2 regions of the Streptococcus sp. W151 genome follow, and region 1 is predicted to be linked to the other one. Evidence: predicted binding sites of a transcription regulator. Region 1 holds the regulator's gene; the other holds the start of a gene.
The links. Region 1 encodes HrcA, which represses chaperone genes, less so after heat shock. Its sites were predicted from a motif close to TTAGCACTCNNNNNNNNNGAGTGCTAA; they were not measured.

Region 1 (15,854 bases):
ACATCTTGACAAAGTCAGTTGACTCAAAATCTTAATCAATACGAAACTATCGACGTTTACAGATATTCAAGAGAACTCTCTTGGATGTCTTTTTTGTTTCAAAAATACAAAGTTCACCCCAAAATTCACCTTATACCTTTTGTGATGTTAAGCCTTCATATTGTCACTGTTTAGAGAAATGCTCTAAGCAATTTTGAATCAGAATGAGCAATTTGACTTAAATTATTTACAAAATGACAAAAATCATGATATTTTTGACTAATATCATTGTCAAAAATAAAAAGATATGTTACAATGTAATCAAGTTAAAGAAATAAGAACTTAAATAGGGAGGAACTATGTGTGCAACGTTAATACTATCTTATTTAATAGTAAAGGAGGAAAGATCAAATTCTACCATTTTTAGGCTATCTAAGCCAAGTGGTTGAATTTGATAGACAATGGTAAATATGAAGCTAAAAAATCGTTTAAAAGAGCTTCGCGCTCGTGATGGTTTAAACCAAACCGAGCTTGCAAAGCTAGCAGGTATATCGAGGCAGACTATTAGTTTGCTAGAGCGTGATGAGTATACCCCCTCTATTATTATTGCCTTGAAAATCTCTCAGATATTTCATGAGCCAGTAGAGTCGGTATTTCGCTTAGAGGAGGAAGAATCATGAACAAATATAGAGTAATTTATTATCTTTGTATCATTGCCTTTGTAGCAAATGTTTCGATGATGATCGGGACCTTGCTGGGATGGTTTCACATTTTAGACAGTAATTATTTTTTCTGGAGTAGCTTGATTTTTAGTTTAGTATTTGAGCGGATAGAAAAGAAAGTAAAAGAAAGAGAAAAAGTATAAAAGGAGTAAGATTATGAAAGAGTTTTTGGCAGAATTTCAAGTGGATACCGAACACAAAGAAATTGCAGGGGTTTGTGCGGGTATCGCTAATTATTTCAAGGTAGATCCCCTGATGGTTCGTGCATTAGTTGTTTTGCTTTTTCTATCTTCGATAGAAATTAGTCTTCTCACAGTGATAAGTTATGCTCTTTTAGCTGGCTGGATGGGAAGTGAATCTCTGGAAGAGGTCATCAAAAAATCAGGGTACAAGATCCTATTTTTCTATATAGTTGCCATTCTCCTGAATAGCTTTGGTGATCAAGTGTTAACAGCTAGCTTTGGATTTGGTCATGCTCTGGTTCAAGGGCTACTTGGTTTATTTTAGAAAGAAGATGGAAAATGAAAAAGAAACATTTATTACTATTGTTAGGAAGTTTATTGTTGGGTGGTTTAATTGGAATGTTTGGTGCTGCCTTCACAAATCTTCATTTAAACATTTCTCAAGAGCAAGTACAGTTTGTTTTGACGACCTTCTTTTTCTGTCTGGGAATACTATCGACCATAGTAGCTCTTTATTTTATTATGAATAGTAGGAAAGCTTATGATAGCTACCTAGCAGAAGAAGATGATGAATTAAATGAGCTGGCTTATATCAAGATGTATCGCTCTCTAGATTATGGGACAGTTGCTTACAATGTTTTGCAAGTTAGTATGTTTTTCAGTTTGGTTACCGTGTTACCTAGTCATGATCTTCCGTTATCAGTTTTTCTCTTAGCGGTATTAACCATTCTTGTTGGAAGTTTCTGCGTCAAAACAACGAGCAAAATTCGTAATTACCAGATCTCTATTTTAGCCACACCAAAAGAGGTATTAGACTATCTAGAAACGTATGATGAGGGAGAGAAACAGGCGGAAATGGCAGAGGCTTATTTAATCTTGTTCAAACTCAATCAGCTAATCTTACCATCGGTCTATATCATCTTATTTGCCTTATCCATCATTCTTGGTGAAGTGCAGTTAGTTGGTGTCCTTATAACGGCTCTAATCCATCTCTATATTAATATTGCACAATTAAGAAAAACAAAACGATACTTTAAATAGCGTGGATTTATATGAATGGTGTCGAAAATGGAGGTGAGGATGTTGAAAGGGATGAGTCAATCAACATTTATTCTGTTTCAAGATAAAGCGAAAACATAAAAAACTGAAAAGATCGTAAAGCAGCACCATTTAGTAAACCTTTCTTTAAAAGAAAGACAATCGTTATAAGAGAGTGGGACAGAAATCGGTAATTCGTTAGAATTCGATTTCGTCGTCTCACCTCCGCACAGCTGAGTAGGGCTGTAAAAGCTTATGAAATCAGCGTAGTAGAGCCCACTCAACCACTGCGTCTTGCTTGACAATCCAAAAACAATAAAGAGGCTAGGACTTTTGTCCCAGCCTCTTTTTTCTATACCTAAGATGAATGAAAAACAAAAAACACCCTATCTTCCCTAGTCAAATAGGACTGTAGAAAATAGGGTGGTTTTAGAACTTTAAGGATTATTTATCGTCTTTGTGAAGGATATTCTTCACGCCCTTGATAGCTCCTTCAACAGCTTCTTTTGCATCTTCAGCAACTTCTTTAGCTTTTGATGCAACTTTTTCAGCAACGCCTTCAGCTTCTGTTTTTGTGTCGCCGGTTACTTTGCTGAGACCTTCCTTAACAGAACCTTTAACTTGGTTTAATTTATCTTCTAATGACATAGCGCCACCTCCGTTAAGTAAATAGTTTTTAATCTGAATTGAAGACAGTTCATTTAAAAAATTAAAACTATTTAGTTCAGATCAATATAAGTATATGCTTTCTGAAATGGAAAGTCAAATAATCGTTACGGTATTCTAATAATAGGGATGAGGTCTGAATAATGATCGACTAATAGGTCACGATATTCAGGCTTTCCAGCAAAGATTTGAAACGAAAGAAGCCAAAAAGTTTTCTGTCTCCAATAAAATAAATGGTATAATGGTCGTGAATGGATACATCGTAACGCTATTTTTTGAAAAAGAGAAGAGAAACATGAAAAGAATCCTCAAAACCTACCCCGTTGTCAGTACTTTGTCTTTAACTTGTTTGTTGCTCGGCCTGTTGACTTCCTTTTATGGGGATGCTATGTATGACCTGTTGGCCTTTCATTCGAAGCCGGCCTATGCTTGGCAGTATGTCAGTGGGAACTTGATGCATGGCAGTAAAGGAGCCCCTGTCTGGTTTTTATGGGTCCATTTGATTTTAAATGGGCTCATGATTCTACCTTTTGGCGGACTACTGGAAAGGAAGAGAGGCTCCAGACAAGTCTTGATCGTTTTTGTGACGGCGACAGCTCTCTCTTCCAGCGTTTTTCATCTTTTAACGCAAGGGCAGGACATTCAGGCAACAGGGATCTCTGCTGTAGGCTATGCCTTTGTAACCGGGGGAGTCTTGCTCCTGCCAAATATGTGGAAAGAGTATTCACTCTCCGTAAAACTGTTTTATCTATTCTTAGTTTTTCTATCTGGCCTCATGCTCTTACCGGCTATCACCGGCTGGATCTCGACTTGGCTGCACCTTTCAGGGATTGCCAGTTATCTATTGGTCTTTTTCGGAAGTAAAAGTCTGAAGAAGGCTCCTACCAATGAAGCTGGCTCTTAAGCGAGATTTTCATCTTCCTTCCTTGACTCTTCCCTCACTGCGCCGTATAATACTCTATATCAATGAAAAATCACCTTTTGTCATTGCGCAAAGGGTGATTTTATAACGAAAAAAAGGAGACACAATGGGCTATATCTCTACTATTAAGACGGCTGTTCAGCTCTTTCCTTTCCTGGCCTTTTTGCTGACCTTGCCCTACATGATTTTGAATTATCGAAAATATGGCTCGGTCAATAAATTGCGGGTACTGATTTTCTATTCATTTATGCTTTACTTGATGACGGTCTATCTGCTGGTGATCTTGCCCCTGCCGGATCCGAGTAAGATTCATACCAGCTACTCGGAAATGATCAATCTCCATCCCTTTGCTTTTGTGGTGGATTTTTTCAAGGAGAGTCCCTTTGATCTAGCGCAGACTGGTACTTGGATTCAAGCCCTTAAGCATCCGACTTTTTATGTGCCCGCCTTTAATGTCCTGATGTTGATTCCTTTTGGGATGTATCTACGCTATTATTTCAAGTGTGGTTTTAAGAAGACGATTTTCCTGACGGCCCTCTTTAGTCTTTTTTTGGAGCTGACCCAGTTGTCAGGTCTCTACTTTCTATATCCGGGCCCCTACCGCCTAGCAGATGTCGATGATATCATTCAAAATACCACCGGTGGTGGAGTGGGCTACCTGTTCGGTTGGTTTCTGGTTTGGTTACTGCCAACACGAGATGAAATAGATCAGCATTCTTTCCGAGTGGGGACGAGAGTATCTGGCTTTCGGATTGGACTTGCTTTTTTGATCGACTTTGTGATGGTATCGATTCTCTACGCATTGATTGGGCGTTTAGGGATGATTCCTTATGTAGCGGTTTTGGCTCTTTACTTTAGCTTGCTTCCTTTGTGGCGGGGCAAAACCTTGGGAATGGCTTTGCTGAAATTCCGCCTGCATTTTGAAAAGCAAAAATGGCTTCGCACCATCTGGCGGGGGATCCTAGTAGTTGTCTATTTCTATCTGATTCCTCAGGGATTGTTCTATTTGATTTCGTTCTTGAACAGCGATTTGACAGATAATTCCCTCTTAACCCTATCCATGATTTTATTGCTCTTCTTTGCACTTTTATTGTATTTGATTCTGACTCTTGCCATCGTCTTACTTAATCGTCGTTTTCCGTTTGACCGTTTAGCTGGAGTTGAGTATGAGAGTACGGTGCGCGTGAAGAAAGAGATCTTAAAGGATTGAACTGAATAGTTGATAGAGAGGTTGGATCTAGATCCAGCCTTTTTTTAGACACGCGGAAAATATCCGAACGTTCCCAGTTGAGAAGGGCGATTTTAAGGGGAATGTGCTACAATGGAAGCAAATAGATAGAATGGAGCAGTGAAATGAAAGCAATTATTACAGTCGTTGGAAAAGACCAAAAAGGAATCGTAGCCGGTGTCGCAACGAAAGTGGCAGAATTAGGACTCAATATCGACGATATCTCTCAAACTGTATTGGATGAATACTTTACCATGATGGCGGTCGTATCATCGGATGAGAAAAAGGATTTCACGCAGCTTCGTTCAGAGTTGGAAGAATTCGGTCAGTCTCTTCATGTCAAAATCAATATCCAAAGCGCAGCGATTTTTGATGCCATGCACAATTTGTAAGATAGGGGTTGAGAATTTATGGACATTAGACAGGTAACAGAAACCATTGCCATGATTGAGGAGCAGAACTTCGATGTTCGGACCATCACCATGGGGATTTCCCTTCTAGATTGTATTGATCCAGATATTGATAAGGCGGCAGAAAAGGTCTACCAGAAGATTGTGACAAAGGCCAAGGACTTAGTAGCTGTTGGGGATGAGATTGCGGCAGAACTTGGTATTCCTATTGTCAACAAGCGGGTTTCGGTCACTCCGATTTCCATTATCGGAGCAGCAACCAATGCGACAGATTATGTGCCCTTTGCCAAGGCGTTGGATTGTGCGGCTAAAGAGGTCGGAATTAACTTTATCGGTGGCTTCTCAGCCCTGGTTCAAAAAGGATACCAAAAAGGGGATGAAATCCTCATCAACTCCATTCCTCGAGCTCTTGCAGAGACCGATTTTGTCTGCTCTTCAGTCAATATTGGATCGACCAAGACGGGGATCAATATGACCGCTGTCCGAGATATGGGCCGTATCATTAAAGAAGCTTCCCAAGCAGATCCAATGGGGCCTGGTAAGCTCGTAGTTTTTGCAAATGCAGTAGAAGATAATCCCTTTATGGCGGGTGCCTTCCACGGTGTCGGTGAAGCGGATGTTGTCATCAACGTTGGGGTTTCAGGACCTGGTGTTGTCCAACGGGCCATTGAAAAAGTTCCAGGTGCAAGCTTTGATGTCTTGGCTGAAACAGTTAAGAAGACAGCCTTCAAGATTACTCGTGTCGGGCAACTGGTTGGTCAAATGGCTAGTGAACGTCTCGGTGTTGAGTTTGGAATTGTAGACTTGTCTCTCGCGCCAACACCGGCTGTTGGGGATTCGGTTGCCCGTGTCCTTGAAGCTATGGGGCTTGAAGTAGTCGGAACCCACGGGACTACTGCAGCGCTCGCTCTGCTCAATGACCAAGTGAAAAAAGGCGGCATCATGGCTTGTAACCAAGTCGGTGGGTTGTCAGGTGCCTTCATTCCAGTCTCAGAAGATGAAGGGATGATTGCGGCAGTTCAATCGGGTCATATCAACTTGGAAAAATTGGAAGCCATGACGGCTATCTGTTCCGTCGGTCTGGATATGATTGCCATTCCATCTGATACTCCAGCTACGACCATTGCGGCTATGATTGCCGATGAAGCAGCTATCGGGGTAATCAACCAAAAGACAACAGCGGTTCGCATCATTCCTTATGGAAAAGAAGGCGATATGTTAGAGCTTGGAGGGCTTCTTGGGTCTGCTCCGGTAATGAAGGTCAACAAAGCTTCGTCAGCTGATTTCATTGCCCGTGGTGGTCAAATTCCGGCTCCGGTTCATAGCTTTAAAAACTAAGAGAAATCTAGTATAATAGTAGAAAATAGAAAAGTCTGTGATGATGAAACTCCAGACTTTTTTCTTGCAAAAGGAGACAAGATGGCTAAAACAAGATTATTTGTGATTCGTCATGGGAAAACCATGTTTAATACCATTGGCCGTGCTCAAGGCTGGTCTGATACACCCTTGACAGCAGAAGGAGAAAAAGGCATTGAGGCTCTAGGGATCGGCTTGCGTGAGTCTGGTTTGGACTTTACCCGAGCCTATTCCAGTGATTCAGGTCGTGCCATTCAGACCATGGGGATCATACTTGATCAATTGGGTTTAAAAGAAAAAATTCCTTATCGCTTTGACAAGCGGATTCGCGAGTGGTGTTTCGGAAGCTTTGATGGAGCCTACGGTGGTGAGCTCTTTCATGGTGTCGTGCCGCGCGTGCTGGATGTAGAAGACTATAAGACCTTGACCTTGGAAGACTTGGCCAATGGCATCTGCCAAGTGGACACAGCGAATTGGGCTGAACCTTGGGAAGTTTTGAAAGGCCGAATCATAGAAGGTTTTGAAGCTATTGCCAAAGAAGTAGAAGAAAATGGAGGAGGCAATGCCTTGGTGGTCAGCCATAGTTGGACCATTCAGACCTTGGTCTGCCTAATTGAAGGAAAACCAAATCTCAATCTGCCTCTTTCAAATGGTAGTGTTACCCTTGTAGAATATGAAGATGGCACATTGACGGTTAAGGTGTTTGGAGATAGCAGTTACCGTGAAGTCGGTGAAAGCTTGCAAGAATCCTAGTCCGTCGTAAAAGGCTGACCTTTTGGTCATAGCCTTTTCTTTCTCTCAAAACTTGTAAGAGCTTTCTTACTTTCTTTTTACAAAAAATGATATAATGAAAGAGATACATACGGAGGTAGTACAATGACAAAAACCAGATTATATATTGCTCGTCATGGAAAAACCATGTTTAATACCATTGGGCGAGCACAGGGCTGGTCAGACACTCCGCTGACAGAAGCAGGAGAGCGTGGGATTAGAGAATTAGGGCTTGGCCTTAAGGAAGCAGGTCTTTCTTTTAAAGAGGCTGTTTCGAGTGATTCTGGACGCACCATTCAAACCATGGGGATTATTCTTCAAGAACTCGGTCTGACAGGTCAGATTCCTTATCGCTATGATAAACGCATTCGTGAATGGTGTTTTGGTAGCTTCGACGGTGCCTATGATGGCGAGCTCTTTATGGGGGTTTTACCCCGTGTCTTTAAGGTCGAGGATTTTCATCGGTTGAGCTTGATGGAGTTGGCAGAAGGAATCGTTGAAGTGGATACCACGGGTTGGGCTGAATCCTGGAGCGCCTTGAGTGGCCGAATCTTAGAAGGATTTGAAGCTATTGCAAAAGAGGTAGAAGCAGCTGGTGGTGGCAATGCGATTGTTGTCAGCCACGGCATGACCATTACGACCTTGATTTATCTCATCGATCCGAAAGCTGTTGAAGAATTGGTCTTGGACAACGGAAGTGTAACGGTTTTGGCCTATGAGGATGGCGCCTTTCATATTGAAAAGATTGGAGATATGTCCTATCGTAAGGTTGGAGCAAAACTCTTAGAGGATGGCCATGACAAATAAGTATAGACGCGCAAGAAAAAAACGTAAGAAACGGTGGCCCTACCTATTGAGTTTCTTTCTTCTTGTGGTACTAGGATCAGGAATTGGTGCTTACTTGGCTAAACCAAGCTTGTTTTCAGGGCTTCAGTTTTGGAAGGCAAAAAAAACAGCTGTAACGACTCCCTCTTCTTTTAAGAAAAAGAAAGAAAAATCAGATTTACCAGCTGTTTCGACAAAAGACTGGCAATTGATCTTGGTCAATCGTGACAATGTGAAGCCAGAGTTGAACCCACAATTGACAGATGTGGATGCTATCAAAGTGGATAGTCGGATTGTAGAGCCAACTCGTCAATTTCTAGAGGCGGCTCGAAAAATTGCCCCAGAAGAAACCTTGATATCGGGTTATCGAAGCGTGGCGGAACAAACAGAGCTCTATAATGAGCGTGTTGCGCAATTAGAGGCCAGTGGTCTTTCACACGAAGAAGCTGAAAAGCAGGTGCAGACCCAGGTGCAGGTCCCTGGTGCTAGTGAACACCAGACGGGGCTTGCGATCGATATGAGTGTCGAAGCTGGTCAAAGTGATGAGTTGGGCTTGCAGCTGGCTGCCATCGCACCGCAATATGGCTTTGTCCTTCGCTACCCAGATGGGAAGAGCAACATCACGGGTGTGAATTTTGAGAATTGGCATTTCCGTTATGTTGGCGTAGAAAACGCCCAGTATATGGCCAAACATCAGCTAGTATTGGAAGAATATATTCAACTATTGAAAAAGGCTGGAAAATAGTAGGAGATTCACTTCTCTAGGTCTTCAGAATGATTTTTAGCACTCTTGAAAAAAGAGTGCTAATTTTTTGGATTTTTCTCTTGACTTTCTTTTGGATGGGTGTATAATAGAATCATGGTTTAGCACTTGAGTGTATAGAGTGCTAAATACGAAAGAGAGGTGAGGTCATGGTTACAGAACGTCAAAATGAGATTCTAAATCTTGTCGTCGATATCTTTACCAAGACCCACGAACCAGTCGGTTCAAAAGCACTGCAAGATGTCATTCAATCCAGTAGTGCGACGATCCGAAACGACATGGCTGCCCTCGAAAAACAAGGCTTACTAGAAAAGGCTCACACTTCGAGTGGCCGAATGCCTAGCCGGGCTGGTTTTCAATATTTTGTTCAGAACTCGCTTGATCTAGAGTTGATTGATGAACAAGATGTCTACCAGGTGGTGAAAGCCTTTGATTTCGAAGCCTTTAAGTTAGACGATATCTTGGATGCTACGGCTAAGTTACTAGCCCAGATGACGGGCTACACCGCAGTCATTCAGGATGTGGAACCGACGCGGCAGCGCTTGACTGGTTTTGAGATTGTTCCCTTATCCAACCACGATGCTTTAGCGGTTCTGACCTTGGATGAATCAAAGCCTGTCACTGTACAATTTGCGATTCCAAAGAATTTCTTAACCAGTGATTTGGAAATTTTCCATCAGCTAGTTCAAGAACGTTTCATTGGAAATACAGTCTTGGATATCCATTACCGCCTGCGGACGGAGATCCCACAGATTGTCCAGCGCTATTTTAAGACGACAGACAATGTCTTGGATCTGTTTGATTACGTCTTCTCGCAACTGTTTCAAGAACTGGTCTTTGTAGAAGGAAAGGTTTCATCCTTAACCTACGCCGATCTCCAGACTTATCAGTTCTTAGATAACCCCCAACACGTAGCTCTCGAGTTGCGAGGGGGAATGCCAGAAGACCAAATGACCCAGATCCTGGTTGCAGAATCCCAAGAGAAGGCCTTGAAAAATGTGACGGTAATTAGTCACAAATTCCTAGTTCCTTATCGTGGGATGGCCCTCATGCATGTGATTGGTCCCGTAGAGATGGATTATAGGCGTGTGATTAGCCTGGTCAATGTCATCGGCCGAGTGCTGGTCATGAAGTTAACGGATTACTACCGTTACCTCAACAGCAACCATTATGAAGTAAATTAAGACCAAATGAAAGGGGTGTATGCCTTGACAGAAGATATCAAAAAAGAAGACGTGAAAGAAGAGGAAGTTGCCCAAACAACTGAAGAAGTTGTAGAGGAAACCAACCAACCTTCTGAATTAGAAGAAGCACAAGCGCGTGCCGAGGAATTTGAAAACAAATACCTTCGTGCTCATGCAGAAATGCAAAACATTCAGCGCCGTGCTAACGAAGAACGTCAACAATTACAAAAATACCGTAGCCAAGATTTGGCAAAAGCGATCTTACCATCACTGGACAACCTCGAACGTGCCCTTGCCGTCGAAGGATTGACAGATGATGTGAAGAAGGGCTTGGAAATGGTCCAAGAAAGTTTGGTACATGCTCTGAAAGAAGAAGGAATCGAAGAAATTCCAGCAGATGGAGCCTTTGACCATAACTACCACATGGCCATCCAAACCTTACCTGCAGATGACGAGCATCCAGCAGACACCATCGCACAAGTCTTCCAAAAAGGCTACAAACTCCATGAACGCATCCTACGCCCAGCCATGGTAGTAGTGTTCAACTAGGCGAGAAAACTTAAAAACCTTGTCCGAAACGACACTAAACTATGAAAGAAAGATAAGAAGCAAGCCGGAGGCTTGCAAGGAAGATATTTCCCGCCGTGGTGAAAGTTTCAGTAGCTTGTGCTACTGAAACAGGGGGATTTTTGAGACAATAGGCTCAAAAATAAGTGATGAAATCCCGAAGGGAGTTGCTCACGTCCCCACCACTTAAGGGAAATATCAAAAAAGAAGAAAAAATCAACAAGGAGAAAAACATATGTCTAAAATTATTGGTATTGACTTAGGTACAACAAACTCAGCAGTTGCAGTTCTTGAAGGAACTGAATCAAAAATCATCGCAAACCCAGAAGGAAACCGCACGACTCCATCTGTTGTGTCATTCAAAAACGGTGAAATCATCGTTGGTGACGCTGCAAAACGTCAAGCAGTCACAAACCCAGATACCATCATCTCTATCAAATCTAAGATGGGTACTTCTGAAAAAGTTTCTGCTAACGGTAAAGAATACACCCCACAAGAAATCTCAGCTATGATTCTTCAATACTTGAAGGGCTACGCTGAAGATTACCTTGGTGAAAAAGTAACCAAAGCTGTTATTACAGTTCCGGCTTACTTCAACGATGCACAACGTCAAGCAACTAAAGACGCTGGTAAAATCGCTGGTCTTGAAGTAGAACGTATCGTCAACGAACCAACAGCAGCAGCCCTTGCATATGGTTTGGACAAGACTGATAAAGAAGAAAAAATCTTGGTATTCGACCTTGGTGGTGGTACATTCGACGTATCCATCCTCGAACTCGGAGATGGTGTGTTCGATGTATTGGCAACTGCAGGGGATAACAAACTCGGTGGTGACGACTTTGACCAAAAAATCATCGACCATATGGTTGAAGAATTCAAGAAAGAAAATGGTATCGACTTGTCAACAGACAAGATGGCTCTTCAACGTTTGAAAGACGCAGCTGAAAAAGCGAAGAAAGACCTTTCTGGTGTCACTTCAACTCAAATCAGCTTGCCATTCATCACTGCAGGGGCTGCTGGACCTCTTCACTTGGAAATGACCTTGACTCGTGCGAAATTTGACGATTTGACTCGTGACCTTGTAGAACGTACGAAAACTCCAGTTCGTCAAGCCCTTTCAGATGCAGGTTTGAGCTTGTCAGATATCGACGAAGTCATCCTTGTCGGTGGTTCAACTCGTATTCCTGCCGTTGTAGAAGCTGTTAAAGCTGAAACTGGTAAAGAACCAAACAAATCAGTGAACCCTGATGAAGTAGTTGCCATGGGTGCTGCCATCCAAGGTGGTGTGATCACTGGTGATGTCAAAGACGTTGTCCTTCTTGACGTAACACCATTGTCACTTGGTATTGAAACAATGGGTGGTGTCTTCACAAAACTCATCGACCGCAATACAACGATTCCAACATCTAAATCACAAGTCTTCTCAACTGCAGCAGACAACCAACCAGCCGTTGATATCCACGTTCTTCAAGGGGAACGCCCAATGGCAGCGGACAACAAGACTCTTGGACGTTTCCAATTGACAGATATCCCAGCTGCACCTCGTGGTATTCCACAAATCGAAGTAACATTTGACATCGATAAGAACGGTATCGTATCTGTTAAAGCCAAAGATCTTGGAACTCAAAAAGAACAAACAATCGTTATCCAATCGAACTCAGGTTTGACAGACGAAGAAATCGACCGCATGATGAAAGATGCAGAAGCAAACGCTGAAGCAGATAAGAAACGTAAAGAAGAAGTAGACCTTCGTAACGAAGTAGACCAAGCTATCTTTGCGACTGAAAAGACAATCAAAGAAACTGAAGGCAAAGGCTTCGATGCAGAACGTGATGCTGCACAAGCTGCCCTTGATGATCTTAAGAAAGCTCAAGAAGACAACAACTTGGACGAAATGAAAGCAAAACTTGAAGCCTTGAACGAAAAAGCTCAAGGACTTGCGGTTAAACTTTACGAACAAGCTGCAGCAGCGCAACAAGCCCAAGCAGGAGCAGAAGGCGCACAAGCAACAGGAAACGCAGGCGATGACGTCGTAGACGGAGAGTTTACGGAGAAATAAAATAGTCCAGTGGACTATTTTATCCCGAGCTTGAAAATCGGGGAGCGAGGTAGTTAAGAATGACTAAACACTAAAGTGATTGTCCTTCTACGGTGCTTTGCTTAAATGTTAATAATGATAAGAAGAAATCCAGAGGTTGCAACCCAGCCTCTGTTTTTCGGTAAAATAGAGGATGCTGCGTATGAAAAAAGTACTTTGTATCATTTATCCTAATTTTTCTCTTTATGAGATAACTGCTTTAACGAGTACTTTAGCTCTGTCTTTTGATATTACGATTGATTATGCCGCTTCAGATTATTCGATGGTGGTTTCTGAGGATGGCTTGCCCTGTCAACCAACGAAAGCATTAGATCAAATCCGTATAGAAGAGTATTCTTGCGTGATTTTGCCAGGAATGGTTAACATTGGACCTGCTCTACAGGATGAAAAATTGATTTCGTTTTTGAGGGACCTTGGTGAGCAAGATATCCTAATTGCAGCCATTTCTTCAGCCCCCCTTTTATTGGCCAAAGCAGGTCTATTGAAGGACACTAAATTTACAGGTGGAATTTGGCAAAACTTCTTTGATTATTTTGAATTTCTTCCACGTGAAAATTTCCAACCTAAAGTGGTTGTGCAGGATAAACAAATCATTACGGCGATAGGCTTTGCGCATCAAGAGTTTGCAAGGAAAGTGATTCTAAGTCTAGGGTTGGCAGAGAATACGGACAACTATTTTAAAGAACAGAACGAGTACGCTGAAGAGGAATTGTTATTTACTCTATCAGACCAAGAGTTTGATCAAGTGAAGCAGAGTATAGAAAACACCCTCTAAAGTTTTACATGAAAATTATAGAAAGGAACAAAGAGTGTTCTCAACTGAACACGGGCTACGGACGGTGCCAAAAAGATAGTTTTTTCTAGGACGCAAGCGTCCGTCGTCAAAACTCCTATTTTGGCTGTGTCCGTTTGACGCCCTTTGTATCTTGAATTATGAACAATACTGAATTTTATGACCGTTTGGGCGTTTCAAAGAATGCATCTCAAGATGAGATCAAGAAAGCCTATCGGAAATTATCTAAAAAATATCACCCAGATATCAACAAGGAGCCTGGTGCTGAGGAAAAGTACAAGGAAGTTCAAGAAGCTTATGAGACTTTGAGTGACGAGCAAAAACGGGCTGCTTATGACCAATACGGTGCTACGGGGGCTAATGGTGGCTTCGGTGGCGGAGCAGGTGGATTTGGTGGCTTTGATGGTGCTGGATTTGGTGGCTTTGAAGACATCTTCTCTAGCTTCTTTGGAGGAGGTGCAAGTCGTAATCCAAATGCTCCTCGTCAAGGGGATGACCTCCAATATCGCGTCAATCTCAAGTTTGAAGAAGCGATTTTTGGTGCTGAAAAAGAAGTTAAGTACCATCGTGAAGCAAGCTGTCATACCTGTCATGGTTCAGGAGCTAAGCCAGGGACTAGTCCGGTAACCTGTGGACGCTGTCATGGTTCCGGGGTTATCAATGTAGATACGCAAACTCCTCTTGGAATGATGCGCCGTCAAGTGACCTGTGATGTCTGTCATGGCCGTGGTCAAGAAATCAAAGATCCATGTACGACTTGTCGTGGAACAGGTCATGAAAAACAAGCCCATAGCGTGAATGTCAAGATTCCTGCAGGAGTTGAAACAGGTCAACAAATCCGCTTAGCGGGTCAAGGAGAAGCTGGCTTTAACGGTGGACCTTATGGAGACTTGTATGTGGTTGTCAATGTGGAACCAAGCGATCGCTTCGAACGAGATGGCTCAACCATCTACTACAAGTTAGACTTGAACTTTGTCCAAGCAGCTCTTGGAGATACGGTCCATGTGCCAACCGTTCATGGAGATGTCGATTTGGTGATTCCTGAAGGAACCCAAACCGGTAAAAAATTCCGTCTTCGCGGAAAAGGTGCTCCAAGCTTACGTGGTGGTGCCATGGGAGATCAATATGTGTCTGTCAATGTTGTCACCCCAACTGGTTTAAATGACAAGCAAAAAGAAGCCCTTCAAGCCTTTGCGGAAGCAAGTGATTTGAAGGTCAACCCAAAGAAAAAAGGCTTCTTTGATAAGGTCAAAGATGCTTTAGATGACTTATAAGAATAAACGAGTTTCCTTTTGACTAAGGAGCTCGTTTTATTTTGGATCGAATCCAAGAACTTCCTCTCCTAATTAAAGAATAATGAGAACCCTCATTGAATTTATTAAGATATCGTGCTAAATTTAAGAAAACGATTACAAAGACAATTTAGGAGGTCCTGATGAAATCACATCAACCACGTTATGCTATTCGTAAGTACGCAGTAGGAGCGGCTTCGGTGCTCATAGGATTTTTTGCTAGCGCTCAGGTTGTAGCTGCTGATACACCAACGACTACTGACAGTCCTGCAACGACAGTACCAACTCAGCCAAGCGAGGGTGAGTCGACTACTTCCCTAAACGAGGAAGCTTCTCAGCCAGTAGTAGAAAAACCGACTGCTCCTGCTCCAATCGTCGATCAAAGTCAACCGACACTGCCTGATCGAGAATTGCGGGTGTCAGATCTTGACCGTTTGATTCGCGAAGAGGCAAGTTCTGTCACAGAGTCCGATGTTGCAGCTCAACCAGCGACGGAAACGCCTGCCAAAGATCCTGATCAGGAAGAAAAATTAGCCAAGAAAAAGATTGTTTCGATCGATGCTGGTCGCAAGTACTTCTCACCAGACCAGATCAAGGAAATCATTGATGAAGCTAGTAAGACTGGCTATACAGACTTGCATCTCCTAGTTGGAAATGACGGCTTGCGCTTTGTTTTGAATGACATGTCCTTGAAAGTGGGGGAGACTTCTTATTCTAGCCAAGCCGTGACAGATGCGGTTGAAAAAGGGACGAAGGCTTATTACGATGATCCGAACGGAACAGCCTTGACCCAGGCTCAAATGGATGATATTTTGGCCTACGCCAAATCGAAGAAAGTAGGCGTCATCCCAACCATAAATAGTCCAGGTCACATGGATGCGATTCTGACAGCCATGGAACAATTGGGGATCGAAAACCCTCACTTTAATTATTTTGGTACAAAGAAATCAGCTCGGACCGTTGATTTGGACAACCAAAAAGCCTTAGACTTTACCAAGGCTTTGGTAGACAAGTATGCGGCTTATTTCAGCGGCAAGACCGAAATCTTTAACATCGGT
Region 2 (15,854 bases), 150 kb from region 1:
TGCTATCTGATTTTAAATTTGGAAAAGCCAATGACAACAGTTCAGGATTGTTGAGAAAGATAATTGTAAATGCTCTTTGCTCCACTCGAATATGTTCTAGCTTATAAAATCCGAAATTATCAAGTCGATTCATAATATCTTGGACCATCTCCTCACCAATCGCTTTGGTTCTAAGTTGGAACTCCAGTCTCCACCAAAACGGATTTACAGCCAAATCTAGCTTCTCTTCGCGCTTGTGAGCAATGATTTCTTTATTCTTATCGTATAACCTAACTTGTACATTACTACCGCTAGAACCCCAATATTTCGTCTCTAATTCGCCCCCTCGACCATAGAAGACCTTATGGGTAACACCACCTTTAATATGTTGCAAATTAACAATCTCAGGCCTGTTGAAAATGTCAAATGCCAAATCAAAACGAGACAAACGTACCGTCAATGAATTCAATCTGGCAAAGTACATTAATTGCCTCCATACTTTCATTCCATCAAATTCTTTTAAAGTGTTAGGATTGAAATCAATCCGAATCAATTGTTCACCTCCATAAATGGATAATTGAAAAAATATAATATTGATCGAATCATACTCATTAAAAACTTTAGCTAAAGTAAAGACATCATCTCGAACATTATCATATATTTCAAATGAATCAACTCTTGTACTTATTGCCTGTTTCAGATTTTTGAAAATCCGTCTTAGGGAACCAGTATCTGTATCCCAGATAACCGTTAGTCTATCAATACTGACATCTAACCTCTGTACTAATTCTCCTACATCACATCGTTCTTGAATGCTTCTTAAATCTTGTATAGAAACCAACAAAATTGTCCCCCCTTCTTTTAGATTTTTTAGGCCTCAGAAACACCGTCAAATCAACGTTTGCTCGTTCCGTCGTTCTTTGGACGTTGTCCTAAGTGTCCCTTTTTGCTGGCTGTTAGAATAGCCAGCTTTTGCTTGGCTAGAAATTGTCTGGACGGCAGCCTGCAGGACTTCGCCTGACTTCCCGTCAGGCTCGTCCCTTGCCCTTGTCCACACAATTTCTAGCTCCAAGGCTTCGAATAGTCATCAGTCATAGTCATAGTCTCGTCCTCAAAATCCTCCTCACTCACTATTCCTAAACACATGAATTATTTGTATCATTTATAACTTATTTGTAAGTTATAAATATATTTTATAAAAAATATTTGGAGCAGTCAACTAAAAACTTGATTTGTAAGTTTATAGGTGATAGAATAAGTTTAAAATACAACATAGGAGTTTATCATGACCTTTATTATTCAAAATTTTGGACCCAATTTGGCACGACTACGCATAGAAAAAGGAGTAAGTCAAACTCAACTTGCGGAAGATTTAGGAATCGGTAAACAGTCCATCTCTGATTACGAAAAACAAAAAAGCTATCCTACCTTTGCAAATTTGGATAAGATAGCAGAATATTTTAATGCAACTCCAACCCAACTATTTGGAACTAGTAAAGAGATTGAGTTAGAAAAGAGTGTTCTTGAAACTAATGAATACTCTGATAAAGTAAGTGAAATCTTAAAAGCTGTCAAATACATCGAACATTTTCTAGAAACAGATGGACAGTACTTAGAGGATTTACTTTACCTAACAAGAGGCAACCAACTATACACAGAAGATGGAGAAGAGTTGTATATGGATCCAACTTCTCCGAAAAGAACATTTCATAACCAATATGAACCTGGTTTTATTGTAGCAAGAGATAAATCCCCACTAGAACTCTTAATTGAAAATAAGGACCTATTAGATTAAAAAAAGCGAGGATATGTACTGATCCCAAAAGTTAGATTTTTTCTGTCTAACTTTTGGGGTGCAGTACATTTTCAACTCTCTTATTTATTTTCTTATCTCACATAATTACTTCACATGTCCAGGCTCATCAAATTCATTTTTTTCAATAACATATGCCACATTTGCATCCTTATTGATCAAAGAACATATATCTATTATGCTACAATAGCTTTCTGACCGCAAAATTCCGTTTATTTGCAACCTTATTCCCACTTTTTATTTTACTTTTCTGACAAACAAGATTATAATAAGAAGTATTTTATTTTCGGAGGTTTTTATGTCATTTCTATCAAAAAATTGGGCAGGACTGTTAGCCTGTCTGATCATTTCTATCATCTCTTGGGTTTTAGGAGGCTTTCTTCCTGTTGTGGGAGCACCTGTTTTCGCCATTTTTATCGGAATGATTCTCCATCCCTTTCTCACTTCCTATACACAACTGGAAGCCGGCTTGACTTATAGCTCCAAAAAACTGCTTCAATATGCTGTTATTTTGCTTGGGTTTGGACTCAATATCTCACAAGTTTTCGCAGTTGGAAAATCTTCCCTTCCTGTTATCCTTTCAACTATTTCAATTGCTTTGATTATAGCTTTCTTTTTCCAACGCTTTTTTAACCTTGATACAAAGCTAGCTACCTTGATTGGAGTTGGATCTTCTATCTGTGGCGGTTCTGCCATTGCAGCGACTGCTCCTGTTATTCACGCCAAGGAAAAAGAAGTAGCCCAAGCCATTTCTGTTATCTTTTTCTTCAATGTCTTGGCAGCTCTTATCTTTCCAACTCTAGGTTCTTGGCTCCATCTTTCCAACGAAGGTTTTGCTCTCTTTGCGGGTACTGCGGTCAACGATACTTCCTCTGTAACAGCCACAGCTAGCGCCTGGGATAGTCTGTATCATACCAATACTCTAGAATCTGCAACCATTGTCAAACTGACTCGTACCTTAGCTATTATCCCTATTACTCTCTTCCTCTCCTATTGGCAAAGCCGTCAACAAGACAACAACCAAGGAGTAAAGCTTAAAAAAATCTTCCCCGTTTTCATTCTCTACTTCATCCTAGCTTCTCTGCTAACTACCGTCCTTACTTCTTTTGGTGTTAGCAATAGCTTCTTTGCACCTCTCAAACAACTCTCTAAATTCCTTATTATCATGGCCATGAGTGCTATCGGTCTCAAAACCAACCTCGTTGCTATGATCAAATCCAGTGGAAAATCCATTCTTCTTGGAGCCCTTTGCTGGATCGCTATCATCCTGACTAGTCTTGGCATGCAATTACTCATCGGTATTTTCTAAGAAAAAAGGGAGCCTAAAGGCTACCTCAGAACGTAGACAAACGTCATTTTTGGCGTTTGTCTTTTTGTATGTTCAAAGATATTTTGTCTTATCATCTACTATTCCATCCAAAAATCTGATTTAAAGCAAAATAAAAAGGGATATTCCCTATCCATTTCGATAATTTTTTCATTAATTTGTTTTTCCATTTTATCCTCCGATTAGTCTCGCACTGATATTTATTGATAACAACACTATATTTCTAGTATAGCATAATCATTAGATATTATAGGTTTTCAAACCAAATGAGAGTCATTCGTTTTTGCCCCACTTTTGTCCCATTTTTAAATCATGACATTGGAAATACCTAAAAGTACTTCCCTAAAATCACTTATATTTCAATATTTTTAATTACTCTCAATATGAAAATCCTTTCCAAATCCATGTAGGGGGCATCTTTTATGCACAAAAAGCCTTGATAACCAAGGCTTTTTTGCTTGCCTTAAGAGTATTTAGCTCACTTTTTTAGATACTATAATGTAGCGTACGAAGTTAAATCATTCTGCACCATTGTTATTCCATTTAAAATAAAAACTACCTTTGAACCCTACCAAACAATTGACAGTTCTTGCCTGAATCCGCTATGATAAGGGTACTTGAAATTCCGAGTTTTCGTAGCATTTAAAATGTAAGGAGTCAAAAATGAAAATCTATTATTCAAAATATGTCGGATATGGCTTTTTGGCTTTTGCCTGTGCGCTCTTTATCCACTTAGCGTTTTTATCGTTCCTAGGTTTTGAGGGGATTCCCAAAGTCAGTTTCGTCACCCTCATTCAGATCCTTTTATTTCTAATTGCGATCTATGCAACCATTGCTGGGATCAAAAGACTGACCAGCCGTCAGATCGCCTTTGAGCTGACTTCTGATGGGATCTATGCTTATCAGGGAGTGATCCTGACAAAAGATATCTTTATCCCCAAGGAAGCTTTGGTGAGTGCAGCCTATAAAGTGGCTGACGTTAGTGACCCCGATCACCAAAATAGTAAGAGTTATTTTATCGAATTTCAGCTTAGGGAAAATACTGCACTAGAAAATCTCTCAAAATCTAATACGATCATTGACACAGAGCACCATACCGTAAAACTCTTCGTCAATTTTTGTAAATTTAAGGAAGAAGATTGGCAAAACCTATCCAAGTACTTGACGAACGAATATCAAATAACCGTTTTGTAGCAAAGAAAAAGCCTTGAGTTGTTCTCAAGGCTTTTTTGACTGCTCTTAGTTCCCCATTTCCCCTTTGGGTACGAGCAGATAGAAAAATAGCAAATTCAATCCAAATACGGCAACAAAGAGCGCTAATTGGGTGGCATCAATCGTTTGTTTCTCAGTCAAATCTTGGATCAGCTTTGTATAATAATAGCCTGGGAAAACCCGTTGTAGCTTGCTAACCAAGTCCATAAATCCTCCACTTGCGCCAAGCGAATCAAAGGGAATAATGGTCATGGCTGCTAAAATAATAACTGGAAAGCCAATGGTATCAATCGTCTTGGCATCTACCCTCACCCCAAGTACAAAGCCAATCACACTAAAGTAGATCCCCATCAAGGATAAGAGGAAAAATTGTACCAACAGGCTAGTCGTCACTGGAAAGTGAAAACCTAGGACAGCAACTACTAGGACTGCTAAAAAGATCAAGCTGTTCAGAATCAGTTGTACAATCGATTGATCCCATAAATAGTTCTTGACACTATAGCTTGTAAAGTGGGATTCAAAAGAATAAAAACCGATATCTGAGGCGATTCGCTTACTAAAAGTTGCAAGGCTATTGCCAATGACCCCGATAAATACGGCAATGCCTAATAAAATACTTGGTGAAACCCCTTTTTGAAGCTGATAAAAGAAGATATACCAGCCTATGGGTAAAATAATGGTGAATAATACGAAGCGCTTATTTCGTAAAACTTGTTTTAATTGAATCTTTCTCATGCTTGTTCCCCTCCTTTATTCATCTCTTCTCGGAAATACTGCTCAATGGTTTGACCAGCCTGGTGAATATCCTCAACAGCCTTTGTTGCAGCAATTCGACCGTCTTTTAAAATCAGGACTTTTGTAAAAAAGGCATCAATTTGGTTAAAATCATGGGTCACCACAACAGATGTAAACTCTTGCTGCTCCAGCAATTTCCAAAAATTATCCACTGCTTCCAAGTCCATGCCTGTCGTCGGCTCATCTAAAAAAATCAACTTTGGGTGATTCAAAATGGTTAACAACAAGGACAAGCGTCTCTTTTGACCACCGGAAAGACTTCCCACCATCTGCTCTCTTGATTCTCTTAATTCGACCATCTCTAAGAGTCCATTGATATCAGCCTGCTTCAGCTGATTCATCCGGCTTTTTAATTCAACGAATTCAGCAAGGGTTAGATCCTCGATGAGCAGATCTCCCTGAGGCATCATCCCAATTTCCCTTTGAAAATCAAGCGAAGTCTTTATCGTCCCCGAATCAGCCTGGAGCTGTCCAGCGATAATGTTGAACAGGGTGCTTTTACCTGCCCCATTATTTCCCAGCAAGGCAATTTTGTCTCCTTCTTCTATCGAAAAAGACACCCCCTTTAATACAGCTTTCTCCTTAAATGATTTTGTAATAGATGCTACCTGAAACATACGATCCCTCTTTTCTTATTGATCTTGTGTCCATTATACTTCAAGAGGAAAACCTTGGAGGCTCTCTGTCAGAATCGGTCAAAAAATCGTCGTGAATGGTCCAAAAAGAGGCTGGGACAAAAGTCCTAGCCTCTCAATTGTTTTTGGATTGTCAAGCAAGACGCAGTGGCTGAGTGGGCTCTACTACGCTGATTTCATCAGCTTTTACAGCCCTACCCAACTGTGCGGAGGTGGGACGACGAAATCGAATTCTAACGAATTACCGATTTCTGTCCCACTCTCTCTTCTATTATTCCTTCCAAAAGGTCAGGCTCTGGGTAAATCGGTAATTTGAACTCTTGGTAGACACTGTCGTTTTGGGATATTTTTCCAGTAATTGTTGGATCTTGTACAAGCCAAGACCGCGGCCATCTCCTTTACTTGAGTAGTCCTTTTCAAAAATTCTCGCCAGATCTATTTTTTCAGCTTTTGTACTATTTTCAACTATTAAGATGAGGGAGTTTTCCTCCTGAAGCATGGCAAGAGTCAGCTGTGGGTCATCTGATTCAAGACTCGCTTCAATAGCATTGTCACAAAGGATGGATAAGAAGGTGATGAAATCTAAAACCTCGATGAATAAATCACGAACAGGTTCATCGATCTCTACAGAGATCCCAATCCCTTTATTTTGCGCTTCCAACAATTTTGCGGACAGAACACTTTTTACAGCCGGATTTTCGATGTGACTGAGTTTGGCAATATCAAACTTGCTATCGTAAAATTGTTGGCCACTCTCTCGAAGAACATTCTCATAGACTTCCCTGATCGCATTGAGATCTTCATGCTCAATACTTAACTTGAGACTGGTTAAAATATTCAGGTAATCATGACGAAAGGCACGAATCTCCCCATAGAGCATTTCGACGTGTTGACTATAGGTGGCTAACTCCTGCAGTTGCCTATCTTTTTGCTCTAGAATCTCTTGTTTCAATCGTTCTTTGGACACTGCATTGAAATACAAGAGCATCACAAAAAACAAAATCAGATAAATACTATTTAACTGTTTCCGTAAAGCATCTGCATAAGGAATAGCATCCTCAAAAACCACCAGACCTATAACACTGACTAAATACACAAACATAGAAAGATCCATTGGAAGTAAGAAACGATTAAAATACTGCCGTTGAAATCCTACTTTTAAATCTGTAAAATCTAGTTTTAACAATTTAGTGAGCCCTAAATAGACAGGAAAGACCAGCAATTCAAGTAGAGCATCATACCAGCTGACAGATGCCTCATGAACAAGTACAATCCCGAGCATTGGAAAGACATAAAAGGCTAAGAGACGCCCAATGAGACTCTCCATGACAACCGGGTAGAGCCCGTAAAAAATGTTCAAAAGGTGTCGTATGTTACGATTCCGATAGAAACTATAGGCAATAAATACTAAGAAATAGCCAAAAAAGCCTACCGGTGGCACAAGGGTAAAGACGACTGCAAAGAAGAAGGGGCACAAAAAGAGCCAACGTAAGGCGAACTCTTGTCTACTGATATGACGATAGATCAGCATGCTGACGAAGAACTTTAAGTAAGACATTAGAATATCTAACAGCAATTCTTTCTCCCTTCTATTTTTTCAAAGCTTCCAGTAAGCCTCTATACTTGGTCCGTGAGATTAAGCAATTGTCCCCATTTTCAAAAAAAGCTTTCTTGGCTTCTTTGTCAATCTTCGTAATATTTTGTGGATTCACCACAAAGGAGCGGTGGCACCGATACAAGCGGGGATCTGCTTTTTCGATATCGGCAATACTGGCGTAAAATTCTAAGCGCTCATCCTGGGTGTGTAAAATAACCTTGTGAATGGTTGGAGACGTTTCAACATACAAAATCTTATTAAAGGGAACTTGTACACGCGCCATCGCACTCTCAAATGTAAAAGCATCTTGCGCAATCGTGGTCCCAGCTTGCTCCAAGGTATAGTCGATGGCTGAGCTGATTCTCTCTCTGAACTCTTCCTCACCCAGCGTTTTATCAATAAAATCCAAGGCGGCTACTTTGTACTGAAAGGTAATGGGCATGAATTCAGAGTGAGTGGTGACAAAGACAATGGTCGCATGGGGATCTTTCTTACGAATCTCTTTTGCGATCTCTAGACCCTTTTTCTCCTCACCTTTAATCTCGATATCTAAAAAGAATAGGTGATGAGCGCCTCTCTCTGTGATAGCATCCAGCAACTGGCTTGATTTTCCAAACACTTCTGGCGCTTTGCATTGCAAGGATTTCTGAGCAACCAGTTCCTGCAAGACCGATTCGATTCGTGATTGCTGGATCCACTCATCTTCTAACACAAAAATCTTCAACAAAGTCTTCACTCCTTCCCCTCGACGAATATGTTCTATTTTACCATAAATAATAGCTGCTGAGCCACTCTTTCAAAGTAGACTCAAAAGGCATTCTATCTTTTTCTCCCTAACAAGAAAAAACTCTCCCGGAGGAATCCGGAAGAGCTTGCGCAAGGGGAATTTGAAAAATATTTTTTAATATGAAAAAGGTCGATAAAATCTACTCTATGTTCAAACTCTCATTTTACTAACAGCGATATTACGATCAAGTTTTATTGTCAATAGACATGTATGTGGGAAGTTCTCCCCTTGCAACAATGTAGACCTGTGATCTACTCTTAATAGTATACACTAGAATTATTACAAAATCAGTTAATTTGTATTGCAATTTGTTGGCAAATACTTCTCCACCAAAAAATACCGAAAACGCTTAATTCCCAAATATTTACACAAATCCTCTTTAACTAGTATTTATCATTTCTGTTACAAAATTTAAAATAAAAATATTATTCCATAACAAATGAAATTCCCAAAGTACGATAAAAAGGGAGGAACGATACTTTCCTCCCTTTGAGCTAGTCAGACGATTAGCCAGGCCGCACAATAGCGGCTGGCGTCAAATGATGAGAGGCAAAGCCTCAATCATTTGTAGCGTCTTACATCATCCCACCCATCATGCTTGGATCCATTCCTGGTCCTGCTGGGGCTGCTGGTTCTGGTTTGTTGGCTACGACTGCTTCAGTTGTTAAAATGAGGCTAGCAACAGAAGCTGCGTTTTGAAGGGCTGAACGGCTCACTTTGACAGGATCGATAATTCCTGCATCAATCATATTCACCCATTCACCTGTTGCAGCATTGAAACCTGTTCCGACTTCGGCATTTTTCAAGCGATCAATCACAATAGATCCTTCGTAACCAGCATTGTGAGCAATTTGGCGAACTGGCTCTTCCAAAGCACGAAGCACGATATTGCGTCCGGTCGCTTCATCCCCTTCCAATTCAAGGGCTGCGACTGCAGAGATGACATTGACAAGAGCTGTACCACCTCCGGCAACGATTCCTTCTTCAACAGCTGCACGAGTCGCATTAAGGGCATCTTCGATACGGAGTTTCATTTCTTTCAATTCTGTTTCTGTTGCAGCACCGACCTTGATCACGGCAACACCGCCAGACAATTTAGCCAAACGTTCTTGTAATTTTTCACGGTCAAATTCAGATGTTGTGGTTTCGATTTGTGACTTGATGACAGCAACACGGTTAGCAATCGCTTCAGGGTTACCAGAACCTTCGACAATGACAGTGCTGTCTTTATCAACTGAAACTTTAGCTGCTTGACCAAGAGCTTCAATAGTTGCATCTTTCAATTCCAAACCAAGATCATCTGTAATGACTGTACCACCTGTGAGAATCGCAATATCTTCTAGCATAGCTTTGCGGCGATCTCCAAATCCTGGCGCCTTAACAGCTACAACATTAAAAGTACCACGGATCTTGTTCAAGACAAGCGTTGGAAGAGCTTCGCCATCTACATCATCTGCGATGATTAAGAGTGGACGGTTGCTTTGAAGAATGCTTTCCAACAATGGCAAGATTTCTTGGATATTTGAAATCTTCTTGTCCGTAATCAAAATGTATGGATTTTCAAGATCGGCTACCATTTTTTCATTGTCCGTCACCATGTATTGTGAAAGGTAACCACGGTCAAACTGCATGCCTTCAACAACTTCCAGTTCTGTTTCCATTCCACGAGACTCTTCAATGGTGATAACCCCATCTTTGCCAACTTTTTCCATAGCTTCAGAGATGTACTCACCGACTTTTTCAGAACGCGAAGACACAGCAGCTACTTGAGCAATGGCTTCCTTGCTCGATACTGGAATTGCATTGTTTTTCAAAGCTTCTACTGCTGTTGCAACAGCGGTCTCAATCCCACGACGGATACCGATTGGGTTCGCTCCTGCTGTAACGTTCTTGATCCCTTCACGGACGATGGCTTGGGTCAAGACAGTCGCAGTCGTTGTCCCGTCACCTGCGATATCATTGGTCTTAGAAGCCACTTCTGATACCAATTTGGCACCCATATTTTCAAAATGGTCTTCCAATTCGATTTCTTTGGCGATGGTCACACCGTCATTTGTGATCAAAGGCGAACCAAATGATTTTTCAAGAACCACATTGCGTCCTTTAGGGCCCAAAGTAACTTTCACTGTATCTGCTAAGACATCGACACCACGGACCATTGCAGAACGTGCATCTGATGAAAATTTAATATCTTTTGCCATTTCTCTAACCTCTTTCTTCTCTTACTCTACGATTGCAAGAATGTTTGATGTTCCAACGATGGTGTAGGTTTCTTCCCCATCTTTAACTTCAATTCCTGCATGGCTTTCAACCAAAACTTGATCTCCTGCTTTTACAGCTGGGGCGATGAGTTCACCACTTAGGGTACGCACGCCTTCACCAACAGCCACTACTTCAGCTGTTTTTGTATCGGCCTTGCTCACACCAGCGAGAACAAAACCTCCAACAGTCTGTTCTTTTTCTTCTACTTTTAAGACCACGCGGTCTCCTAATGGTTTTAACATGTTCATTCCTCCATACGTGTTTTTAGCACTCTCTATACGTAAGTGCTAACTTATGTTTCTATTGTATCACTTGGTCAGAAATAGTCAAGAAAAAAACACCTCAAAAATAGATGAGATGTTTCTAAAATTTTAATTTAAAATTGTCAATTTTTGATTGAAATCATCGATCACTTTTTGAAGATTGATCCGCCCACGGTAGATACCATATCCAAAAACAATCATGCCTAAAATCCCAATCAAGGCTAGTAAAATCCCGAGGATCAAGAGTGGGAGGAAACTTTTGTGAAAGAGATAGATCAATACCACACCAATACTGGCAATGATAAAGAGTAAGCTAAACCAACGACCAAGGTTTTCAAGCATGTGACGTTGGTACTTGATTTCTGTTTCATATCCATTGACAAGTTCTTGTTTTGTAACCATGGGATTCCTCCTGATAAAAATTGAGAATGAAGTGCAAGTAAAGGAGGTCCATTCACTTCATTCTCAAAAACTCCTACTAGCAAATTCGTTTTTTCTTTACCTTAGTATTTAAGATGTGGATCAAAGATACCAAGGGCAACACCGATCAAAGCAACTACAACGAGAAGTAACATGACTTTATTTGGTGAAATTTTTTTCTTAGACATCAACCACCAGCAAAGAGTGATGAAGGCTGCTGTCAAGAGACCTGGATAAACACCATCGATCTTTTCTTGGATGTTCAAGAAGACTTTTCCTTCAGCATTCTTGAATTGAAGGGCTGTTGTAACAGATACCCAAGTAGCTGCTACGGCACCGATAACCATACCACCGACAACGCTGATCGCTTTACGAAGAGCTTGTCCTTTTGGTCCTACAAGGAATTCAACGGCTTTATCCCCTAATTGGTAACCTTTGAAGAAGGCAAAGCGCATACCAAAGTAAACTAAGAGGTTCCATACGACGATGTAGAAGAGAGCACCAGCGATGTTCCCACCCTTAGAAAGGCCAAGGGCAATCCCTAAAAGAACGGGAATCAAGGTACCAACGACCAATGAGTCACCAATACCAGCGATTGGTCCCATCAAACCGGCACGCATACCGTTGATGGTTTCGCCATCTACTGCATCTCCGTTTGCACGCGCTTCTTCCAAACCAGCTGTGATCCCTACAACAAGAGATCCAAGTTGTGGTTCAGTGTTGAAGAAGGCCGTATAGGTTTGCATCGCATCTTTTTGTTCTTCTTTGGTGTCATACATTTCTTCTACGATTGGAAGCATAGAAGTCAAATACCCGAAGGTTTGCATATGTTCTTGAGAGAAACAAGTCAAATGACCATAATACCAATGATGGAATGCTTTTGCTAATGTTTTCTTTGAAATTTTCTTTCTATCAGCCATTTTAAATATCCTCCTCATCATCGTCTAGGTCCACCACTCCGGCTGGAGCAGCTTTCATCGATTTGATCACTTCAAGTTCATAGTAGATTACTGCAAAGATTAATGAAACAACGGCACTTGATACCAAGTTCAATCCGAGAGATTTTGCCAAGGTAAATCCAACAAAGAATGGAATGAAGTCAGTTGCTTCTGTAACAATTTGTTTCAACAAGATGGCAATACCGACACATGGGAGAAGAGCACCGACTGTAAAGAGGGCTTTCATCCAGTAACCATCCATAGGAAGGTATTGTTTCATCAAATCAACCATGTTTTCACCGTATTTGGTGATAATCATTGTTGGAAGGAAAGAGAAAAGGAAGTGAGAGATCCAAGGGTAAACCCAGTCAACTGCGTAGAGTTTTTTGAAGTTTCCTTCTTCAACGGCTTTCCAACCAATGTGTTGCCATACCAAGTTCATAGTAGCAGTACCGTAGAAAAGAACCGTACCGATGGTCCCAACGGCTGCACCGATTGGAGCTGCAGCTGCGGCGATTCCTGCTTCATCTGTGATGTTATTGGCATGCACAAACAAGATAGCAAGAGGAACACCGATATAAGAGATGGCACGCACATCGGCAGATACGGTACCACCAGGTGTTACCAAGGCGATATAAACGACTTGAAGGGCAACCCCGACCATAATACCGGTTGTCACATCTCCAAGAATTAAACCTGAAATCAACCCACCGATCAAGGGACGACCGAGTGTATAGTTCCCGATACTGGAACCTCCCATACCAGGCATTGAAGACAAGCTAGCGAAAATACCAAGCAAGATTGCTTGAATCCATGAAATTGTCATAACAAACGCTCCTTTTGTTTGTAAATTTATTTACCTAACAGATCAGGCTGTTGGGTTTAAAAACCAAATTTTGATTTGAAATCATCCCAATACCCGATCGAAACATCTGGTAACAATTGGAATTTCACCTTGTAGCCTGCTGCTTGAATGGCTTGGAAAGCTTCTGCTTCTTCCTGAGTGATGGATTGGTTATTCCCCAATTTCACAGCACCTGGACGATCATTTGCAGGGCCAACGATGATTTCTTTGACATCACCTGGGACAAACCCTTGGTCGACCAAAATTTCCTTCATATCGATGGGATTCTTAGTGATCAAGAAGTAACGACTATCTGATTCCGTTACTTTTGCTGATTTTTCCTTAAAGGCTTCTTTTGTCCATACAAAGGTTTTCTTGTCGGATGCTCCTTTGTAAGCTTGGATCAAAACCTTGTTTGATGCTGCTGCATCGTTTACAGCAATCAAACCATCACATGGTTTTTCCTTCGCCCAGCGTGTGACTGTCTGACCGTGAATCATGCGGTCATCAATCCGTACAAATGTTACTACCATAAGGTACCTCCCTATTAAATATCGTCATCATCTTCTTCAGCACTAGTAGCTGAAACTTCAAAAGGCTGGAGTGCAGATCGTGCTTCTGCTAAGATGGTGGCTGACAAATCGTCTCCATCCAACACATCCTTCATCACAACTGCCGTCAAGGCCATGGTGAGGTTCATTCCCCCAAGAATCAAGGCTCCATCGAGCTTTCCAGCTTCTTCTAGAACAGTAGCTGCAGTGGTTAATGGACTACCACCTACAATATCTGCCAAGACCAAAACAGAATCATCAGCTGTCAATCCTGAAATGCTCTCTCTAAAATCAACTGCGAAGTCATCGACTGATTTTCCTTCTTTGAGTCCAACTGCGATGACCTGATCCATCTTGTCACCAGCAAACATGGCCAGTGATGTTTTTAGACCTTCTGCCAGTCCACCATGACTGACCAAAACGAGGTATTTCATTTTGTTACGCCTCCTTTATTTGACTCTATTGTAGATCATTTGAAAGCGCTTTTATATTGTCAAATGTCACATTTCAAATATGACATTTAGCAATAAAAAAATGACATCTGTCACTTGACAAAATGCCATCTTGTTTTACTCTAAACTCCTACCTGAAGACTGCTTTCCATCTCCCTCTGAATTTGAGGCAAACGGTTCTCGACATCCTGATCGCGCAAGGCATTGCCGATCAAGTAGTCTAGCTTTTCTAGCACCTCTTTTGAGACATTTTTAGGACTACTTTCAACAGCTTGTTCCATGATGCGGTTCAAGGTCTGATTGGTCAAGGAGTCCGTCCCAAAATCATCCACCTGCAGAAGGTCTTTACTGGAGCGACTCTTGACTACCTGTGGCATGACGGAGATCCCTTGAGATTGGGCAAAAAGGGTTTGTTGAATGTCTGGATCCTCTGTCAAAACCTGCATCAACTCCCAAGCCAACTTAGAATGAGAAGTCCGAGCGGACATAGCAAAAGAAGTCGTTGTGACTAAGGTCGCCTTGGTCGTTTTTGACTTAGCAGGCATCGGGATACAGGTCCAGGTAAAGTTTGAATATTTAGAAACGTGGTAGGGATAAGGTTTATAGGTCCGATATTGGGCCAAGGTCATAGGATAAAAGGCGACTTTCCCCTGGTCAAAATCTTTGGAGCTCACCTTGTAATTTTTATTTAAATCTTCCAATTTTTGTAGGAAAGTCAAGGATTCTTTGACTTCTGGAGCCGTCAGCTTAAGCATCCCTTCTTGAAAGAGATGACCCCCATTTGCTGCTAAGGCTTCTTTCCAGGTGTATTCTGTACTCCCAAATTGGTCTAGTTGCCCATCCCCATTGGTATCTTTGGTTAGTTTCTTGCAAATCGTATAGAACTCTTCAAGGGTCCAACCTTCTTTGGGAACCGCGATACCTTCTTTATCCAAGAGATCTTTATTGACACACATCAAAATAGGATTACTTTCATAAGGTAAGGCATAGGTTTGCCCTTGATAGACACCTGATTCAAAGGCAACGGGATAAAAGGCTGCTTGATCTTTTCGATCCATATAGCCGTTTAACTTTTCTAACACCCCCCGCGCTGCTAATAAGGAAAGATCTTGCTCAGAAACCATAAATACATCTGGCGTCTTTCCTGAGACAATCTTTTCGGAGAGCCAGTCTGAATAATCTGACTGCGGAATCCCGTTTTCATACTCTACACGGACTTGGGGATGGGACTTCTCAAATTTTTGAATGGCGCGATCCAAGGCATCAGAACGTTGACTGGTCGGCACATCCCAACTAGAACCTGCATAAAGGCCTATATGGAGCACAATTGGCTGCTGTTCCCACCAACAGAAACCCGCACTTATACAGAGCACAGAAAGGAGGCCAATTCCCCAAGAAAGATACTTTTGCTTCAATTTCATTCCGAATTTCCTTTTGAAAAATCACGTCTGGTCACTCCTGTTTGGACTGACCAGATCGCTAATTGCGTTCGATCTCGTAGGTTTAATTTTGCCAAAATCGTTGATAAGTAATTACGCACGGTTCCTTCTGATAAGAAAAGATTGGCCGCAATTTCTTTATTGGACTCCCCATAGCCGACTTCTTGGATAATGCGCCATTCCGTTGTGCTCAAATCCTTGACATTGTCCTCATCCACAGCGATAGAGAAGTTAGATTTGGCCATTTGTGAAAAAATTTGAAAGACTTTACTAGCGATATTGGGATTGATCATAGCACCGCCTTGGTAGACCACCTTAATCGCTTCATAGAGTTCCTCTGTCGAGGCTCCCTTTAAAAGATAACCTGAAGCACCATACTTGAGTGCACTATAGATAAATTCATCATCGTCAAAGGTCGTTAAAATAATAATTTTGATATCCGGATAGTGTTCTTTTACTTCTTTTGTCGCCAAAACCCCATCCATGCCTGGCATCCGAATATCCATTAAGATCAGGTCAGGATGGGTTTGGGGAATGCTA

Region 2: groES (co-chaperone GroES) is a predicted target of HrcA. The motif match lies at 10,672-10,698, and genes of this name have one in related genera.

Annotation. Positions count from the first base shown of each region.
Region 1 covers NZ_JBRKNT010000002.1:59,950-75,803, reverse strand. Annotated here, with positions in the region: gene ACVC7Q_RS05155 (helix-turn-helix transcriptional regulator) at 450-659, shown strand; gene ACVC7Q_RS05150 (hypothetical protein) at 656-844, shown strand; gene ACVC7Q_RS05145 (PspC domain-containing protein) at 858-1,208, shown strand; gene ACVC7Q_RS05140 (DUF3169 family protein) at 1,223-1,924, shown strand; gene ACVC7Q_RS05135 (CsbD family protein) at 2,366-2,569, opposite strand; gene ACVC7Q_RS05130 (rhomboid family intramembrane serine protease) at 2,883-3,491, shown strand; gene ACVC7Q_RS05125 (VanZ family protein) at 3,616-4,719, shown strand; gene ACVC7Q_RS05120 (ACT domain-containing protein) at 4,863-5,129, shown strand; gene ACVC7Q_RS05115 (PFL family protein) at 5,148-6,485, shown strand; gene ACVC7Q_RS05110 (histidine phosphatase family protein) at 6,567-7,256, shown strand; gene ACVC7Q_RS05105 (histidine phosphatase family protein) at 7,380-8,081, shown strand; gene ACVC7Q_RS05100 (M15 family metallopeptidase) at 8,065-8,844, shown strand; gene hrcA (heat-inducible transcriptional repressor HrcA) at 9,012-10,046, shown strand; gene grpE (nucleotide exchange factor GrpE) at 10,071-10,595, shown strand; gene dnaK (molecular chaperone DnaK) at 10,849-12,672, shown strand; gene ACVC7Q_RS05080 (DJ-1/PfpI family protein) at 12,854-13,486, shown strand; gene dnaJ (molecular chaperone DnaJ) at 13,645-14,778, shown strand; gene ACVC7Q_RS05070 (family 20 glycosylhydrolase) at 14,940-15,854, shown strand, end outside.
Region 2 covers NZ_JBRKNT010000002.1:212,904-228,757, forward strand. Annotated here, with positions in the region: gene ACVC7Q_RS05785 (replication initiation protein) at 1-823, opposite strand, end outside; gene ACVC7Q_RS05790 (hypothetical protein) at 869-1,051, opposite strand; gene ACVC7Q_RS05795 (helix-turn-helix domain-containing protein) at 1,265-1,774, shown strand; gene ACVC7Q_RS05800 (YeiH family protein) at 2,091-3,101, shown strand; gene ACVC7Q_RS05805 (hypothetical protein) at 3,783-4,313, shown strand; gene ACVC7Q_RS05810 (ABC transporter) at 4,359-5,066, opposite strand; gene ACVC7Q_RS05815 (ABC transporter ATP-binding protein) at 5,063-5,743, opposite strand; gene ACVC7Q_RS05820 (sensor histidine kinase) at 6,033-7,337, opposite strand; gene ACVC7Q_RS05825 (LytTR family transcriptional regulator DNA-binding domain-containing protein) at 7,351-8,085, opposite strand; gene groL (chaperonin GroEL) at 8,721-10,346, opposite strand; gene groES (co-chaperone GroES) at 10,368-10,649, opposite strand; gene ACVC7Q_RS05840 (hypothetical protein) at 10,779-11,072, opposite strand; gene ACVC7Q_RS05845 (PTS system mannose/fructose/sorbose family transporter subunit IID) at 11,174-12,028, opposite strand; gene ACVC7Q_RS05850 (PTS mannose/fructose/sorbose/N-acetylgalactosamine transporter subunit IIC) at 12,012-12,854, opposite strand; gene ACVC7Q_RS05855 (PTS system mannose/fructose/N-acetylgalactosamine-transporter subunit IIB) at 12,911-13,405, opposite strand; gene ACVC7Q_RS05860 (PTS sugar transporter subunit IIA) at 13,420-13,857, opposite strand; gene ACVC7Q_RS05865 (ABC transporter substrate-binding protein) at 13,998-15,296, opposite strand; gene ACVC7Q_RS05870 (response regulator transcription factor) at 15,293-15,854, opposite strand, start outside.